One region of the Bradyrhizobium sp. STM 3562 genome, then DNA from elsewhere that is predicted to be linked to it. Evidence: riboswitches for the same ligand, from Rfam matches in the RefSeq annotation. Region 1 holds a riboswitch; the other holds the start of a gene.

Region 1 (8,350 bases):
TCAGAGAATGCAGCGTCATGGCGCTGACGAAGCAAGCGAGGACGACGCCGGCGAGTGCAATCTTGAGCATCAGCAGGCGCCCGAATTTGCTTTCCGACATCGTCATATATAAAATATATCTTTTCTTGTGGGACCATCACCGTCGCGGGAGACGGCAGCCCTTTGCGGTCGCGGTGATCAACCCATCCTCTTGTTTTGGTGACCTACGAGCCGGCACCACCGCAGCCGAAGCGCCTCAGCGGCCCTGACCGCGCTACAGTGATGGCGGACGGCGGCAGTCTGTACGGCACGGTCGCGAGCGCGCCAAATCTGGTCGGATACCTTGTGTCGCTACGGGGAGACTGCTTGGCCGCGAAAGTGGCATCCGGAGTGACTGCCTGCATCCAGCGCGCGGAAGTCGAAACCTCGCCCTGCCTTGCACGAACATTGCATGACTGGTCCGCGCAACAGCGGGCAAATCAACCCTGTTAGGCGTAAGCTCCTGATCGAAAGGGAGAGAAAGGCTGGAGCGGGCGAAGGGAATCGAACCCTCGTATGCAGCTTGGGAAGCTGCCGTTCTACCATTGAACTACGCCCGCAAAATCAATCACTTATGTCGACTTCGCGCGTCGATCACAGGCTTTGCGTCGCCACATGAAGGTCTCCAACCTACGTTAACCAGCGGCCGAAATAAAGCCCCGGCGGCATCGCGCGGACGCGCGGTGCATGGCTATCTTCACGTACCGCATGGGATTGTCCGGCGCTGCGGCGGCCGAAAGTACATTGCCCGTTGTTGCCATCAAAGACGAGACGTTGTTGATGCTCTTTGCCGGGTCAATCGGCTTTGCGCTCCGACGGGAGACCAGGATGATATCGAACCGAGACAATTCCGAGCCGTGGACAGGCCGGTCCAGTTCGGACGGCTCCGATCATCATTCCCAAGGCTAGAGCGGGGGAGCCATGTCGGGCCCGGCCTGCTCATTCTGCGGCAAGACGCAAAGCGAAGTGATGCAGCTCGTCGCCTCGCCACCGGTCGCGATCTGCGACGAATGCGCGATGCTGGCAGTTCAGATGATCAGCATCAAACACCCCGACTGGCGCGAACGCCTCATGAGGACATTGGCTTTGCTTCCCAAGCATCCCGGTGAGACCAAGTGATGCGAGTCCCGCCGCGCGAACGGAGCCCGCTCATCGGCGCGACCTGCTGAACGTGCCCCACCGATTGCCCCGTTGCGGCTGCCTCACTAGATTTACGGCATGAGCTCCACCAGGCTGCTCCAGCGCCGGTCGATTACGGTCTCGGATTTCCGCTGCACGGCGGTTCCGGGCGAGAAGCCGTTCGTGGAGCAGCACCGCCGCCATTCGATTTCCTATGTACGCAAGGGCAGCTTCGGCTATTGCAGCCGTGGGCGCGCCCATGAGCTGGTGACGGGAAGCGTACTGGTCGGCTATCCCGACACCGAATTTTTCTGCACCCATGATCATGTCTGCGGCGACGAGTGCCTGTCGTTCTTTCTGGAGCCCGAGCTCGTGGACGCGATCGGGGGCCACGCCGATGCCTGGCAGGTCGGTGCCGCGCCGCCGCTACCCGAGCTGATGGTTCTCGGCGAGTTCGCGCAGGCCGCCGCGGAAGGCAGAAGCGATATCGGTCTCGACGAGGCCGGGCAGATTTTCGCCAGCCGCTTCGTCGAAGTGGTGTCGGGACGCACGCGAAAAGCTGCAAGAATCAGCGCACGGGACCGTCGCCGCGCGGTCGAGACAGCGTTGTGGATCGACGCGAACTCGCATCGGGAGATCGAGCTGGAGAACTCCGCCGCGCAGGCCGGCGTCAGCCCCTTCCATTTCTTAAGGCTCTTCTCGTCCGTGCTCGGCGTTACGCCGCATCAGTACCTGGTGCGCTCACGGCTGCGGCATGCCGCGCGGCTCCTGGCCGATGAAGAGCGGGCTGTCACCGACATCGCCTATGACGTCGGCTTTGCCGACCTCTCCAACTTCGTCCGTACCTTCCATCGCGCCGCCGGCGTCCCGCCGCTCAAGTTCCGACAGGCCTCGCGCGGGATGCGCAAGATTTTCCAAGAACGCCTGCGGCTCGGCTGATTAGGCTCGTCTCCATGCCGCGCGGAGTGCGCGCAACAACAAGCATTGGGAGACAAGCATGTACGACCATATCGGTCTGAAAGTTGGCAATCTCGATGCCAGCGTCCGGTTTTACACCGCGGTGCTGGCGCCGCTCGGCTATATCCTTTGTTCCAAGGACGAGAACGGCGCCGGCTTTGGTCCGAAGGGCGAGCCGGCACTATGGCTCTATCTGCACAGGGGACTGAAGAGCGAAGGTGCCCACATCGCGTTCCGCGCGCCGAGCCACGATGCGATCAAGAAGTTCCACGCCGAGGGTCTGAAAGCGGGCGGCCGGGACAATGGCGCGGCCGGAATCAGGGCCGATTACAGCCCGACCTACTACGCCGCGTTCCTGATCGACCCCGATGGCAACAACGTCGAGGCGGTTTGTACATAGGGCTCTCCGTAGCCCCTGCTACAGGCGAAAATGTTTGGAAAGCTTCAGGCCCTGCGCCTGGTAGTTCGAACCGATGCGCTGACCGTAGAGCGCATCGGGACGCGCCAGCATTTTTTCATAGACCAGTCGGCCGACGATCTGGCCATGCTCGAGGATGAAGGGCACTTCGCGCGAACGCACCTCTAACACCGCGCGGGCGCCCTGCCCGCCGGCGCCGGCATAGCCGAAACCGGGATCGAAGAAGCCGGCATAGTGCACCCGGAACTCGCCGACCAGCGGATCGAACGGCACCATCTCGGCGGCATAGTCCGGCGGCACCTGCACGGCTTCTTTCGAGGCGAGAATATAGAACTCGCCGGGATCGAGAATGAGGCTGCGATCGGAGCGCGCCGGGATCGCTTCCCAGAACTCCTCGACGGGATAGCCGCTGCGGCGATCGACATCGACCACGCCGGTGTGGCGCTTGGCGCGGTAGCCGACGAAGCCGCCCGAATTCTCGCCGGAAAGATCGACCGACAGCGCAACGCCGCCGGAGAGATCGGCGTCATCGATATCGACGAGCCGTTCCTTCGCATGCACCGCGTCGAGCTCGTCCGCATCCAGAATGGCATCACCGGTGCGGAAGCGCACCTGCGACAGCCGCGAGCCCTCGCGCAGCAGCACCGGAAACGTCTTCGGGCTGATCTCGGCATAGAGCGGACCGTGATAGCCGGCGCCGATCATGTCGAAGCGACGCGTGCCGTCGGCGATCACGCGCGTGAAGACGTCGAGCCGCCCGGTGGAGCTTTTCGGGTTGGCAGCCGCGACGATCTCCGGCGGCAGCGCCAGGCTCTCGATCAGCGGCACGATGTAGACGCAGTTCGTCTCCAGCACGGCGCCGTCGGCGAGGCTGAACTCATGCAGCTTCAATTCGTCGATCCGTTCGGCCACCGTGGCGCCGGGACCGGGCAAGAAGCTGGCGCGCACCCGGTAGGCGATGTCGCCGAGCCGCAGATCGAGGCTGGCCGGCTGGATTTGGCTTTCGACAAAAGGATAGGCCGGCAGGATCAGGCCGGAATCCGCCATCGCCGCGATCATGCGGTCGGGCAGGATGCCGTTGGCGTCTCTTGCAAGCGTGAACGACACGTCGGGATTCCCCGCGGTAAGCCTCTTCTCCATAATTCCTCAAAAGCAGGCCTTTTATCGGTTAGCCGAACCCCGCCTTGACGGAAAGGTCGGGTGCGAATAAGAGCATGACTTATCCCGTGGTGATTTGAGCCGGCCGGCTTGCAGCCACGTTAAATAAATCGCTAAACAGGCCGGGGACAGTTGTGATCCCGGCCCTGAGGAGTTTCCCAGGCCGGTTTTTTTATGGCCATTTGAAAGGATGGCCATGTTGGAGGTCACATGTCCAAGTCTACCGCTCCGTCCCACACGGCCCACCTTCGTCCCGAGACCCGCCTGGTCCATTCCGGCACGCTGCGCTCCGAATTCGGGGAGACGTCGGAAGGGCTGTTCCTGACCCAAGGCTATGTCTACGAGACCGCGGAACTGTGCGAGGCGCGGTTCAAGGGCGAGGACCCCGGCTACATCTATTCGCGCTATTCCAACCCGACCATTGCGATGTTCGAGCGTCGGATGATCGAGCTGGAGGGTGCCGAAGCCGGGCGCGCCGCCGCGACCGGCATGGCCGCGGTGACCACCGCCATCCTGGCACCGCTGAAGGCGGGCGACCACGTGGTGGCCTCCAAGCAGGTGTTCGGCTCCTGCCGTTATGTGGTGGAGGATCTGCTGCCGCGCTATGGCATCCAGTCGACGCTGGTCAACGGCCTCGACCTCGACGACTGGCAGCGCGCGGTGCGGCCGAACACCAAGAGCTTCTTCCTGGAGAGCCCGACCAATCCGACGCTCGACGTGCTCGACATTCCCGCGATCGCCGAGATCGCCCACGCCGCCGGCGCCCGGCTGATCGTCGACAATGTGTTCGCGACCCCGATCTGGCAGAGCCCACTCGCGCTCGGGGCCGACGTCGTGGTCTATTCCGCGACCAAGCACATCGACGGCCAGGGCCGCTGCCTCGGCGGCATGATCCTGTCCTCGGAAGCGTTCGTGAACGAGCATCTGCACAATTTCATGCGGCAGACCGGCCCTTCCATCTCGCCGTTCAATGCCTGGGTGCTGCTCAAGGGCCTCGAGACGCTCGCAGTGCGCGTGCGCGCGCAGACGGACAATGCGGCGCGCGTTACCGACACACTTGCCAAGCATCCGAAGATTGCGCGGCTGGTCTATCCCGGGCGCGAGGATCATCCGCAGGCCGCGCTCGTGAAGAAGCAGATGCGCGCAGGCTCGACGCTGGTCGGCTTCGAGGTGAAGGGCGGCAAGGCGGGCGCTTTCCGCTTCCTCAATGGCCTCAAGCTCGCGCGCATCTCCAACAATCTCGGCGATGCCAAGAGCCTGGTCACGCATCCCGCGACCACCACCCATCAGCGGCTTTCACCGGAAGCCCGCGCCGAGCTCGGCATCAGCGAGGGCTTCATCCGCTTCTCGGCGGGGCTCGAGCATCCGGACGATCTGATCGAGGATGTCACCGCTGCGCTGGCGAAGGCGTAAGCCCGCGCCCACACTCTCGTTGTCGTCCCCGCGAAAGCGGGGACTCATAACCCAGGCGGTAGTTGTTGCGATGGCTCGTCGTTCCAATTCGCCCAATAACTGCCGCCTGGGTTATGGGTCCCGGATCTGCACTCGCTTCGCTCGTTTGTCCGGGACGACGGCAGAGGGTTGATCGGCCCGGACAACAGTGACCAACTCAACGCGCAAAGTCACATCGGCCGATAGGTCTGCACCGTCGCGGGCACGTTGACGCCGATCTTGAGCTGGCCGACCGAGTGGATGATGTCGTCGCCGAGCAGTTGCGCGAAGCAGGCATAGCCCCAATCGTTCATGTGCAGGCCGTCGGCGATGACAAAACTGTCGATCGGCAACGCCTGCTGCTCGTGCCACTCCCGCATCACCTCAAAGCGCGGGAAGATGCCGATGTGATGAAGCTGCGCGACCTTGTCGAGCAAGCGGATCATCTTGCTCGCGCTTTCCGGGTGCTCGGTGACGCGCGGTGAGTATTGCAAATCGACCAGCACGACGTCGCTGCCGGCGGCCTGAATTCGCGCAACCCCGTCGTCAACCGTCTTTGCTGTAGCGTCGGGATCGAGATTGCGCAGCACGGCATTGGTGCCGACCTGCCAGATGACGAGATCGGGATGCAGGTCGATCACCGAGCTCTGCAACCGCTTCATCATTTCCGGCGCATCCTCGCCCCCGCGCCCCGCATTGATGACGGTGATATTCGCGGACGGATATTGCCGGCGCAACCGCGCCGCCAAGCGGTTCGGGTAGGTATATTCGGGCGAGCTGCTGCCGTAGCCCTCCGTCGAGGACGAGCCGAAGGCGATAATGACGACGGGCTTACCTGAGGCCAGCTTGGCCGCCACATGCGGCAACGTCCCCATCGGCTTGGCGCCGCCCTTCGGCGGCAGGCAGGGCACGCGGCTGAAGATATCACCGGCCGATTTTGCGACCTGCTTGACCTTGTCGAGCGCTTTCGCGGCAAGGCTCTTGTCGGGGCTCTTGTTCTGCGCAGCCGCGGATTGCTGGGAGGCTTGGCCCTGGTCGCCGGCTGCCGCCGTTGCGGCACTGCCCGTGTCCGCCGGCGCCGGCGTGCCGGGATGGTCAGAAGCCGCCGCCGGTTGCGACGAAGGCGCGGCCTGGACACCCTGAGCACCCGCGGAGATCGGCGCAAACAGCATGAGCGCCGCCGCGAGCGTTGCGATCGACAGCGATGCCGTTACGCAAAAAGGGCAGGAAGAACGCGAACGCAACAAACTCATCAACACGAACGTCCTAATTCTGCTGCGCCGGGCCGAGATGGGCCGCATCGAAAATGAAGTTCGACAGCGCGCGCCCGATACAGTCGTGCACGCGCTTGGCAAGGTCAGTGCCATGCACGGCGCTGTAGAGATCGAAATCGCCCTGCTCGTTCCATTGGCGCATGATCGAGAAGCGGTCAAACAACGGGATATCGTGCTCCTGTGCCACCGCGCGGATATTGTCCAGATAGGGCGAGCCCGAGATCATGGTCTCGGTGCGCGGACTATATTGGAGGTTCATCAGCACCACGTCGGCTCCCGCATTTTGCAGCGCAGTGACGCCGTTGCCGACGGCGGCACGAAAATCGTCGGGATCCGTCGATCGCATAGCATCCACGGTTCCCGTCTGCCAGACCACCAAAGTAGGGCTTTTTGCTTCCAGAAGCTTAACAAAGCTGCCGGCGGCCTCTTCCGCGGTCTGCTTCGGCGCGATCTCTACCGAGACGTTAACGGTTGCGCCCGGAAGCTTGTCCTTCAGCGCAGCCTGCAAGCGTGCCGGGTAGGCCGCATCCTGCGAGCCGGAGATCGTCGAGGAGCGGCTGCCCACGACCAGAATCTCCAGCGGCCGGCTGTTCCTGACTGCGTCCGCCACCTTGGGCAGCGAGCTTTCGGTCGACAGCAGCGAAGCCGGCACCTGGCACGCTTCGGCTTCCTCGGCACGCGCAGCCGGTGCGACCGCGACGCACGCGAACAAAGCCAGTCCCAGGATCAATCCCGATCGCATTAACCCCCTCCCGCCAAATCGGCGTTGCCGCGGGCGCCCTTTTTCGCGCTCTTGTCGGCGGAGTGTTTGTACCATGAAATCAGCCAGGCCACGCACGACATGATGACGATCCCGCAAATGCTGATGAGCGCGTGCAGCGCAGCACCGCCGGCCCCTTCGGCCAGGATGAAGTGTCCAGCGAAAGCGAGGAACACACCGAGACAGAATATCTCCAGGGAATGCTGACCGCACAGGATCATGGGCTTCAGCCAGGGCGATTTCAGCCCCGACCAGTGGCGCGGCAAGAAGCGCACCGTGATCGCGGCCAGCGCCAGAAAATGCGCGAAACGCAGCACGTCGAGATCGGTCTTGTCGATCGGATACATCCATTGCTCGATCCAGCGCGGCAACACATGACCAAGCTGCGGCACGTACCAGGTCAGCGTCACAAAGAAGGCCGCGATCAAATAGACGATGCAAACCCATAGGGTGATGTTCGACGACAGGATCCTCGACATGCGCTGCGCTCCGCCGAGCGCACACCAGGCGCCGAACACGAACAGCAATTGCCAGGCGAGCGGGTTGAACATCCAGACCCCGTTCGGATAGGCCGAGAAGGAAAGGTCATATTCCCAGGTGACGGCGTAGAGCAGCACCGACAGCGCCAGTGTCAGATCGGCCCTCCAGCGCATCAGCACCAGGATCAAGGGCAGCGACAGCATCAGCACGATGTAGAGCGGCAGCACGTCCATGTTGACGGGACGAAAACGCAGCAGCAGCGCCTGGATGATGGTGACATCGGGCTGCTTGAGAAAATCCATGATGCCCATTTCTTCCGAATAGAGCGGGTTCTCGAAGGAGGTTGCGACGTAGGAGATTTCCGCCAGGAAGATGGTGAAGAGGAAGACGTGCGCGACATAGATCTGCCACGCGCGCCGCAGGATGCGGGCGGTGGCGACGATGAAGCCGGACTCCAGCAGCGCGCGGCCATAGACGAAGGCCGCGGTGTAGCCGGAGATGAAAATGAAGATCTCGGTAGCGTCGGAGAAGCCGTAATTGCGGATGGTGAGCCAGGTCAAAAGGCTCGGCGGCAAATGATCGACGAAGATCAGCCACAGCGCGAGTCCGCGAAACAGGTCGAGCCGCAGCTCGCGCTCGCCGACCGCAGGCAGCGCAATCGAGCGCGAGCTCGCAACGGCCGCGGCGTCGCGCGCCGGCGCCTCCGCGGCAGCGGGTACGGGTAGCCCGGTCACT
Region 2 (8,350 bases), 210 kb from region 1:
GCGCTTCATTCGCCGCAGCGCGCGCTCTCGATGACGCTCGCCGGCGTCGGCTCAGGCTCGAGCCTCGAGAACCTCGAAAGCTTTCGCGCGCAATGCCGCGCCACGGCCGAGCAGTTCGAGACTCTCGGCTCGGTGAAGGTTGCCGAAGTGACGCGCGAGGCGCCGGGGCGGATTCCTTTCCTGGTGAAGGATCCGCGCGGACACGCGGATTTCTATGCAGCGCTGGCGCGTCATGATGCCAAGGGTTCCGCCAACACCATGCGCGGTTTTCAGGGCGGCCGTCCCTCGATCTACACGATGACCGAGGCGATCAAGAAGGTGGCGACGCCGGCGCTCATCATCTGCGGCGATGAGGACGACAATTGCGTCGAGCCGAGCCTCTTCCTGAAGAGGCATTTGCCGGCGGCCGGACTGACGTTTTTCCCAAAATCCGGCCACGTGCTCAATCTCGAGGAGCCGGCGCTGTTCAACGCAATGGTCGAACGCTTCATCGCGCTGGTGGAGGCGGGCCGCTGGTCGCCGCGTGACCCGCGGTCGTTGGTGGCGGAGTAGCCCTCGTCATTCCGGGGCGCGCGCAAGCGCGAACCCGAAAATCCAGAGCTTGCGGCGCGAGATTCCGGGTTGGCCTCTTCGAGGCGCCCCGGAATGACGGCGTCTATTTATTTATGCTTCCCTGCCCTACTCAGCAGAAACACGCCCTGCTCGCCGAACATATTCCAGAACCACCAGGGCAGCTTGAGCCGCAGCGGCCGGCCGTAAATGTCGAGGGCCCAGGACCGCTCCATCTTGACTCCGATCTCGTCACAAAGCTGCACGAAATCCTTGATGGTGCAGAAGTGAATGTTGGGCGTATCATACCAGGTGGCGGGCAGGTTTTCGGTACGCGGCATGTGCCCGCCGATCAGAAGCTGCAGCCGCATCTTCCAGAAGCCGAAATTTGGAAAGGTGACGATGGCGCGGCGGCCGATCCGGAGCAGGTTTTCCAGCACCGCCTTCGGCTGCCGTGTTGCCTGCAGCGTCTGCGACAGGATCACATAATCGAAGGCGTCATCGGGGTAATTGACGAGGTCGGTGTCGGCGTCGCCCTGCACCACGGCGAGGCCCTTCGCGACGCAGCGGTTCACACCCTCGCGCGAGAGCTCGATGCCGCGGCCGTCAATGCCGCGGCTCTCCAGAAGCTGCAAGAGATCGCCATCGCCGCAGCCGACGTCAAGCACGTTTGAGCCGGGCTCGATCAGCCCAGCCACCAGAAGGTGATCGCCACGATGCCGACCGGGCGATCTTGCTGCCGCGCCATTCAGCGGCAAGGCTTCCTGCACGGACATGATCAGCTTCCATTGTTGAGCCCCCGCGCCTTGCCCGCCGATTGCAGGAAGGCACGGGAGATGTCGAAAAATTCGGGCACGTCGAGCAGGAAGGCGTCGTGCCCGCGGTCGGTCTCGATTTCCGCAAACGACACGCGCGCGCTGGAGGCATTGAGCGCGTGCACCAGCGCCCGCGACTCCGAGGTCGGAAACAGCCAGTCGCTGGTGAACGACACCACGCAGAAGCGGGTCTTGATGCCGCGAAAGGCTTCCGCCAGCACGCCATCATGATCGGCCGCGATGTCGAAATAATCCATCGCTCGCGTCAGATAGAGATAGCTGTTGGCGTCAAAGCGCTCGACAAAGGACGAGCCCTGGTAGCGCAAATAGCTTTCGACCTGGAAATCCGCGTCGAACGAGAAGGTCGGGAGCTCGCGATCCTGCATGCGCCGGCCGAACTTGCGATGCAGCGCGGCGTCCGAAAGATAGGTGATGTGCGCAGCCATGCGCGCGACTGCGAGGCCGCGATGGGGATGGCTGCCAAGGTCGGCATAACGGCCGCCATGCCAATCCGGATCGGCCATGACCGCCTGTCGGCCCAGCTCGTGGAAGGCGATGTTCTGCGCGGAATGGCGCGTCGAGCAGGCGATCGCAAGCGCGGAGAACACGCGCTCAGGATAGGCCGCGGTCCATTGCAGCGCCTGCATGCCGCCCATCGAGCCGCCGACCACGCAGAACAGCGTCTCGATGCCGAGGCGATCGAGCAGCATCGCCTGCGCCCGCACCATGTCGGGAATGGTGATGATCGGAAAGTCCAGCCCCCAGACCTTCCCGGTCAAGGAATTGATCGAGGCAGGTCCGGTCGACCCCATGCAGCCGCCGATCACGTTGGAGCAGATGATGAAATAGTGATTGGTGTCGAGCGGCCGGCCCGGTCCCACCATCGTTTCCCACCAGCCCGGCTTGCCGGTGACCGGGTGCACATTGGCGACATGCTGGTCGCCCGTCAGCGCGTGGCAGACCAGAATGGCGTTGGAGCGATCGGCGTTGAGCTTGCCATAGGTCTGATAGGCGATCTGGAACGGCGACAGATCGAGCCCGCAGTCGAGCTTGAGCGGCTGATCGGCGCCGAACTGCGCGAGGGGCGAACTCGGATGGTCCACCTCATGCGACCGCTCGTCTGCGCTGACCGACGGAGTTTTCGCAGGAATTTTCGCGGGACTCGGTCTGGACTTTACGCTTGCCATCTTGCACTGACCTCGTTTGCGATGGCGCAGAAGCCAGCGCTGAAATCAGGCCACAAAAAACCCGGCCTGAACAAAGGTTCGGCCGGGATCCATCTCTCCCCGGCCTGTTTAGCGAGTTGTTTAACGTGGCTGCAAGCCGGCCGGCTCAAATGACCACGGAACGGTACAAAATTAGTCCGCCACGGCCGCCTCGTCAAGCCAAAGGGCGTGGCTAACGCAGGTGAGAGCTGCGGGCGAGGGACCTGCCGATTTGACGTTTCTCTTTGCTTTCGTCGGCCGTCTTTCCTAATCAATCCCCAGCGTGCCGGTCGGACTCAGCCGATCCGGCTCCCAAGGCATTCAATCATGTCCCAGCGTCCACCCGCCCCGCCTTCGCTCGCCGAGCTGCGCGAGGAGATCGATCGCATCGACGAAGGCATGCACCGGCTCCTCATGCAGCGCGGCGACATCATCGACCGGCTGATCCAGGTCAAGCAGACCCAGGAGGTCGGTTCTGCCTTTCGCCCCGCACGCGAAGCCGACATGATGCGCCGCCTGGTCCAGCGCCATCGCGGCATCCTGCCGCTCGACACCGTCGAGAGCATCTGGCGCGTGATCATCTCGACCTTCACCTATGTGCAGGCGCCGTTTTCCGTGCATGCCGACGTGTCGCTCGGTGAATCCGCGATGCGGGATTCCGCACGCTTCCATTTCGGCTTCACCGTTCCCTATGTCGCGCATTTCAGCGCCGCTGCCGCGGTCGAGGCAGTCGCCAGATCGAAAGGCGACCTGGCGCTGGTTTCCGCGGTCTCCAGCCGCACCCCGTGGTGGACGACGCTGGAAGCGGATGGCGCCCCGAAGATCATCGCGCGGCTGCCCTTTGTCGAGCGTGCCGACCACCCGGCGGCACTGCCCGTGTTCGTGGTCTCGCGCGTGGCCGACAGCGCCATGGTGACCGAAGTCGAAACCTGGAGCGTGCGCGTCTCGGGCTGGAATGCCGAGGTCGCGCACGCGCTGTCGCCGCTGGCCGAGATCGTCGCCGTGCCCGATACGGCTTTCGACGGTGCGGCGCTCTTGGTCTCGATCGCCGGAGCCAACCGGTTGGAAAAGATCAAGCTGGCGCTCATCGAGGCCGGCGCCTCGGTGCGCTCAACGGCTCTCGTCGGCAGCCACGCAACGCGCTATACGGTCCCTCCAAGCGGATCGGCCAAATAGCCGCCTCGCCAATTCCGGAGTTGAAGATGTCCCGCCCCGTGCCGAATCCCGGCATTCTCGATATTGCGCCCTATACGCCCGGCAAGAGCCCGGTGCCGGAACCGGGCCGCAAGGTGTTCAAGCTTTCGGCCAACGAAACACCGTTTGGCCCCTCGCCCAAGGCGATCGAGGCTTACAAGGATGCGGCGGCGCATCTGGAGGACTATCCGGAAGGCACGTCCAGGGTCTTGCGCGAGGCGATCGGCCGCGCGTTCGGGCTCGACCCCAACCGCATCATCTGCGGCGCCGGTTCGGACGAAATTCTGAACCTGCTGGCGCACACCTATCTGAGCCAGGGCGACGAGGCGATTTCCACGACACACGGCTTTCTCGTCTATCCGATCGCGACCATGGCGAACGGCGCGAAGAATGTGGTCGCGCCCGAGACCGAGTTTACCGCCGATGTCGATGCTATTCTCAAAGCGGTGACGCCGCGCACCAAGATGGTGTGGCTCGCCAACCCGAACAATCCGACCGGGACCTATCTGCCGTTCGACGAGGTCAAGCGGCTGCGCGCCGGCCTGCCCTCGCATGTGCTGCTGGTGCTCGACGCGGCCTATTCCGATTACGTGTCGCGCAACGATTACGAGCGCGGCCTTGAACTCGTGGCGACCACGGAGAACACCGTGATGACCCACACCTTCTCGAAGATCCACGGTCTCGCCGCGCTGCGGGTCGGCTGGATGTTCGGACCGGAACACATCGTGGATGCCGTCAATCGGATTCGCGGACCCTTTAATGTCTCGACGCCCGCGATGCTCGCGGCGGTGGCCGCGATCGAGGACACCGCGCATCTGGAAATGTCGAAGGCGCACACAGAGAAATGGCGCAACTGGCTGACGGAGGAGATCGGCAAGCTCGGATTGAAGGTGACGCCAAGCGTCGCCAATTTCGTGCTGATCCATTTCCCGGCCGAGAAGGGCAAGACCGCGGCCGATGCTGACGCGTTTCTCACCAAGCGGGGGCTGGTGCTGCGCGCGCTGAATAACTACAAGCTGCCGCACGCCTTGCGCATGACCATCGGCACCGAGGAGGCCAACCGCCTCGTCGTCGAAGGCTTGCGCGACTTCGTGGGCGGCAAGTGAACGGCGTCGCACCGCAATTTGCGCGGCTTGCGCTGATCGGTTTCGGCCTGATCGGCGGATCGATCGCGCGCGCCGCGCGGGCGCAAGGGTTGGCGGGCGAGATCGTCACGACCGCGCGCTCGGAAAAGACACGCGCGCGGGTCGCCGAACTCGGCGTCGTCGACCGCGTGGTCGACACCAACGTGGAAGCGGTCAGGGATGCCGATCTCGTCATCCTCTGCATTCCCGTCGGTGCCTGCGGCGCGGTTGCGCAGGAGATTGCCGCATACCTCAAGCCAGACGCGATCGTCTCGGATGTCGGCTCGGTGAAAGGCGCTGTGGTCAAGGACATGGCGCCGCATCTGCCGAAGCACGTGCACTTCGTCCCGGCGCATCCCGTGGCCGGCACCGAACATTCAGGGCCCGATTCAGGCTTCGCCGAACTGTTCATCAATCGCTGGTGCATCCTGACGCCGCCGGAGGGTACCGACGCAGGCGCAGTCGATCGCTTGCGCGCGTTCTGGGCCGCGATGGGCGCCAAGGTCGAAGCCATGACGCCGGAGCATCATGATCTCGTGCTGGCGATCACGAGCCATCTGCCGCACCTGATCGCGTACACCATCGTCGGCACGGCCGACGAGCTCGCGCAGGTGACGTCGTCGGAGGTGATCAAGTTTTCTGCCGGCGGTTTTCGCGATTTCACCCGCATCGCCGCGTCCGATCCCACCATGTGGCGCGACGTTTTCCTGGCTAACAAGGACGCCGTATTGGAGATGCTCGGCACGTTCAACGAGGACCTCTCCAAGCTGACGCGGGCGATCCGGCGCGGCGACGGCGAGGCGTTGTTCGAGCACTTCACCCGCACCCGCGCCATCCGCCGCGGCATTGTCGAAATCGGGCAAGATTCCGCTGCGCCCGACTTCGGGCGTCCGCACCCGCAGCTCCAGAAGAAGCCGGACTAAAAAGGAGGGCCCAACCAGGGATTGGCCGAGCCCTGTCGGTTGGAGCAACACACGGGAAAGATGTTGGGCGTCATGACGCCCGCAGGGAGGACTTCGAAACTTCAGTAGGCTCTGCCGAAGGGCCTGTGATGCATCCGATGCGGCCGCACCTCCAGCCTCGAGCCACCTATGTCAGGACGCGGAGGGTAAAAGGCCAGCGCATCGCGCGGCGCCGATCGCCCCGCATTGAGAACGTCGGCGTTGGGATGATAGAATGCAAAAGCACCGGGTTCCTGAACTGCGGCCTGCGCAAACGCCTGTGTGGCAAACAGCGCGGAGAAAAGCACCGCCGCGCCGAATAACTTGAAACCAGCCATCGCTCTCCTCCTGTCACGGCCCACAACGGAGGGTTCGGGCCGTCTGAGAACTAGACCTACAGTTGGGCGCTCTCATTCCCGACCAAAAGAGGAGCAGCCATCACGCTTGCGCGAGTGCGCTACAAGCTTCGGAAATTACCGCTCGCGAGGACGTGAAATGATGCTCGAACTTCAAAATAGCGGCGGGATATCGGCGACTTTCAAGGGTCCTAAGAACACCGCACCGTCGACGAAGCGCAGGGGAAAGGCCCGCGCCTTCTTGCCTTCGAGCTGAGCTTCGGTGCCGAGCGCATTGATACCGGCGGCGACACCGACGTTCGCGTTCTGCTTCACAACTTTGCCGAGGCCAGGAATAGCGCGATCGAGCGCACCGAAGAGATTATTGATGTCCTGGCTCTTCACGCCAGGCGCGACACGGTCCAGCGTTGCTTGCGGCACGCCTTGCTCCAGCATCTTGTCGATTCCCAGCGCCGGGATCACTTTCTCGATCCCCGCGACCGTCATCTGCAATTCGCCATCGAGCCGGCCATTGGCCGAAAGACCCAGATTGCCGGCCGCGACTGCAATCACATCGCCCTGCTGGACGCGCGATTGCAGAATTTCGATATGGCCGCCCGCGGCCTGGATCTCGCGAAAGCGCTCCGGCCACGGCTTGGGCGCGAAATCCTTCAGGCCACTCACCATCGCCCGCACATCGGCATCGAAAGGCTGCGCGAGGAGCGGATGCACCCCCTGGATACTGCCCTGGTTGATCTCCACCACACTTTCGATATCGGGATGATCGGTCGGCGAGCCCTGCGCGATGCGGCCGTGCAGCTCGATATGCTTGGCGCTGGCAAACGGGACTTGCACGGTCCCTTCGAGGCGATCGATCGCGGCATCGTCGAACACGATTGAAGCGCGCTGGGGCGTCGCCGGCAGGCCAACCACGCTGCTGCGTCCCTTGCTCCAGTTGACGATGTAAGTCGGCTGCTGCGTACCTTGCTCAAAGATCTTTGCCGGCGCAGTGAACTCGGCGATCACGAGTTTCGGATCGTAGATCTGCGCGACCGCGAGTATCTCGCCAAGCTTTGCCGTAACCGGGGTTTGCGACGGCTGGCCGGCCGTCTGCGAGATCAGTGACACGGTCACGTCGTTGCAGCGGACTTCGAGACGGAATGGGAAGCCTGCGATCGAACGTCGCGCGCAGTCGTAGACCCGGCCGGATCTTGCCTCCTGCGCGCGCCAGGCATCGGCCTTCACACCGACCTGGGAGGCGGCGTAAAACCAGAATACGCTCCAGCCGATGGCGGCGATCAGAAGCAGAACGGGAGCAACGAAAAGCGGCCAAAGCGGGCGCTGGCGCGGCGCAAGCGTAATATCAGACATGGGCCGACCCCTTTGAGCAGCAATTTTGTCAATAAAGCGGAGACAGATCGGCACGGCCAAGCCGGGCCATTTTGATCATTCGCCAAATTCTGCTAGCCGTTAACCGCAATGGCGGCAATGACCCTTTCCGATACGGACTCTTCCAAAGGCGACCTCTGGGTGTTCGGCTACGGTTCGCTGATGTGGCGACCGGGCTTCGACTATCTCGAGCGGGTTCCGGCACGGCTGATCGGCGAGCACCGCGCGCTGTGCGTCTATTCCTTCGTGCATCGGGGCACGCCGGAGAGACCCGGATTGGTGCTCGGCCTTGACCGCGGCGGGGCGTGCCGCGGCATCGCTTTCCGGGTCGACGCCAACAGGCGCGCGGAGACCATCGCCTATCTGCGCGCGCGCGAGCAGGTCACGTCGGTCTACCGCGAGGTCACGCGTTCGGTGTGGCTGGAGGACGACGCGCGGCAGCGCGTGAGCGCGCTTGTTTACGTCGTCGATCGCGGCCATGTGCAGTATGCCGGTCGGCTGACGCCGGCCGAGCAGCTTCGCCACGTGCTGCAAGGGCACGGCCAATCCGGCAACAACCGCGACTACGTCCTATCGACGGTGAAGGCCATCGAAGCGGAAGGTTTTCGCGACGGCGCGCTGCATCAGCTCGCGCTGATGCTGCATGAGTCGCATCCGCTGCATGCCGCGCCGGATGGCGAGAAAAGCGTCACGCCTTGACCGTCGTCGACGCGCGGCCGAACAACCGCGTCTGCTCGGCGCGGCCGGCCGCGACGAGTCGCTCGGTCGTTTGTTCGATCGCGGTCCGCAGGCGCTCGA

Evidence for each region. A riboswitch is a leader RNA that binds a small molecule or an ion and turns the genes downstream of it on or off. The one in region 1 is predicted to bind S-adenosylmethionine.
Region 2: it holds a riboswitch for S-adenosylmethionine, as region 1 does, so the genes downstream of both, P6U23_RS04170 (homoserine O-acetyltransferase) here and P6U23_RS03095 (O-succinylhomoserine sulfhydrylase) in region 1, are expected to answer to the same signal.

Annotation. Positions count from the first base shown of each region.
Region 1 covers NZ_CP120694.1:673,477-681,826, reverse strand. The annotation lists gene P6U23_RS03125 (hypothetical protein) at 1-106, opposite strand, end outside; tRNA gene P6U23_RS03120 (tRNA-Gly) at 505-578, opposite strand; gene P6U23_RS03115 (hypothetical protein) at 988-1,137, shown strand; gene P6U23_RS03110 (helix-turn-helix transcriptional regulator) at 1,237-2,076, shown strand; gene P6U23_RS03105 (VOC family protein) at 2,135-2,494, shown strand; gene P6U23_RS03100 (2'-deoxycytidine 5'-triphosphate deaminase) at 2,513-3,619, opposite strand; SAM riboswitch at 3,729-3,808, shown strand; gene P6U23_RS03095 (O-succinylhomoserine sulfhydrylase) at 3,881-5,083, shown strand; gene P6U23_RS03090 (SGNH/GDSL hydrolase family protein) at 5,293-6,354, opposite strand; gene P6U23_RS03085 (SGNH/GDSL hydrolase family protein) at 6,368-7,117, opposite strand; gene P6U23_RS03080 (OpgC domain-containing protein) at 7,117-8,350, opposite strand, start outside.
Region 2 covers NZ_CP120694.1:882,168-890,517, reverse strand. The annotation lists gene P6U23_RS04180 (alpha/beta fold hydrolase) at 1-552, shown strand, start outside; gene metW (methionine biosynthesis protein MetW) at 660-1,325, opposite strand; gene P6U23_RS04170 (homoserine O-acetyltransferase) at 1,328-2,551, opposite strand; SAM riboswitch at 2,639-2,718, opposite strand; gene P6U23_RS04165 (chorismate mutase) at 2,897-3,745, shown strand; gene hisC (histidinol-phosphate transaminase) at 3,772-4,869, shown strand; gene P6U23_RS04155 (prephenate/arogenate dehydrogenase family protein) at 4,866-5,810, shown strand; gene P6U23_RS04150 (hypothetical protein) at 5,912-6,166, opposite strand; gene P6U23_RS04145 (DUF2125 domain-containing protein) at 6,338-7,534, opposite strand; gene P6U23_RS04140 (gamma-glutamylcyclotransferase) at 7,652-8,251, shown strand; gene P6U23_RS04135 (lysophospholipid acyltransferase family protein) at 8,241-8,350, opposite strand, start outside.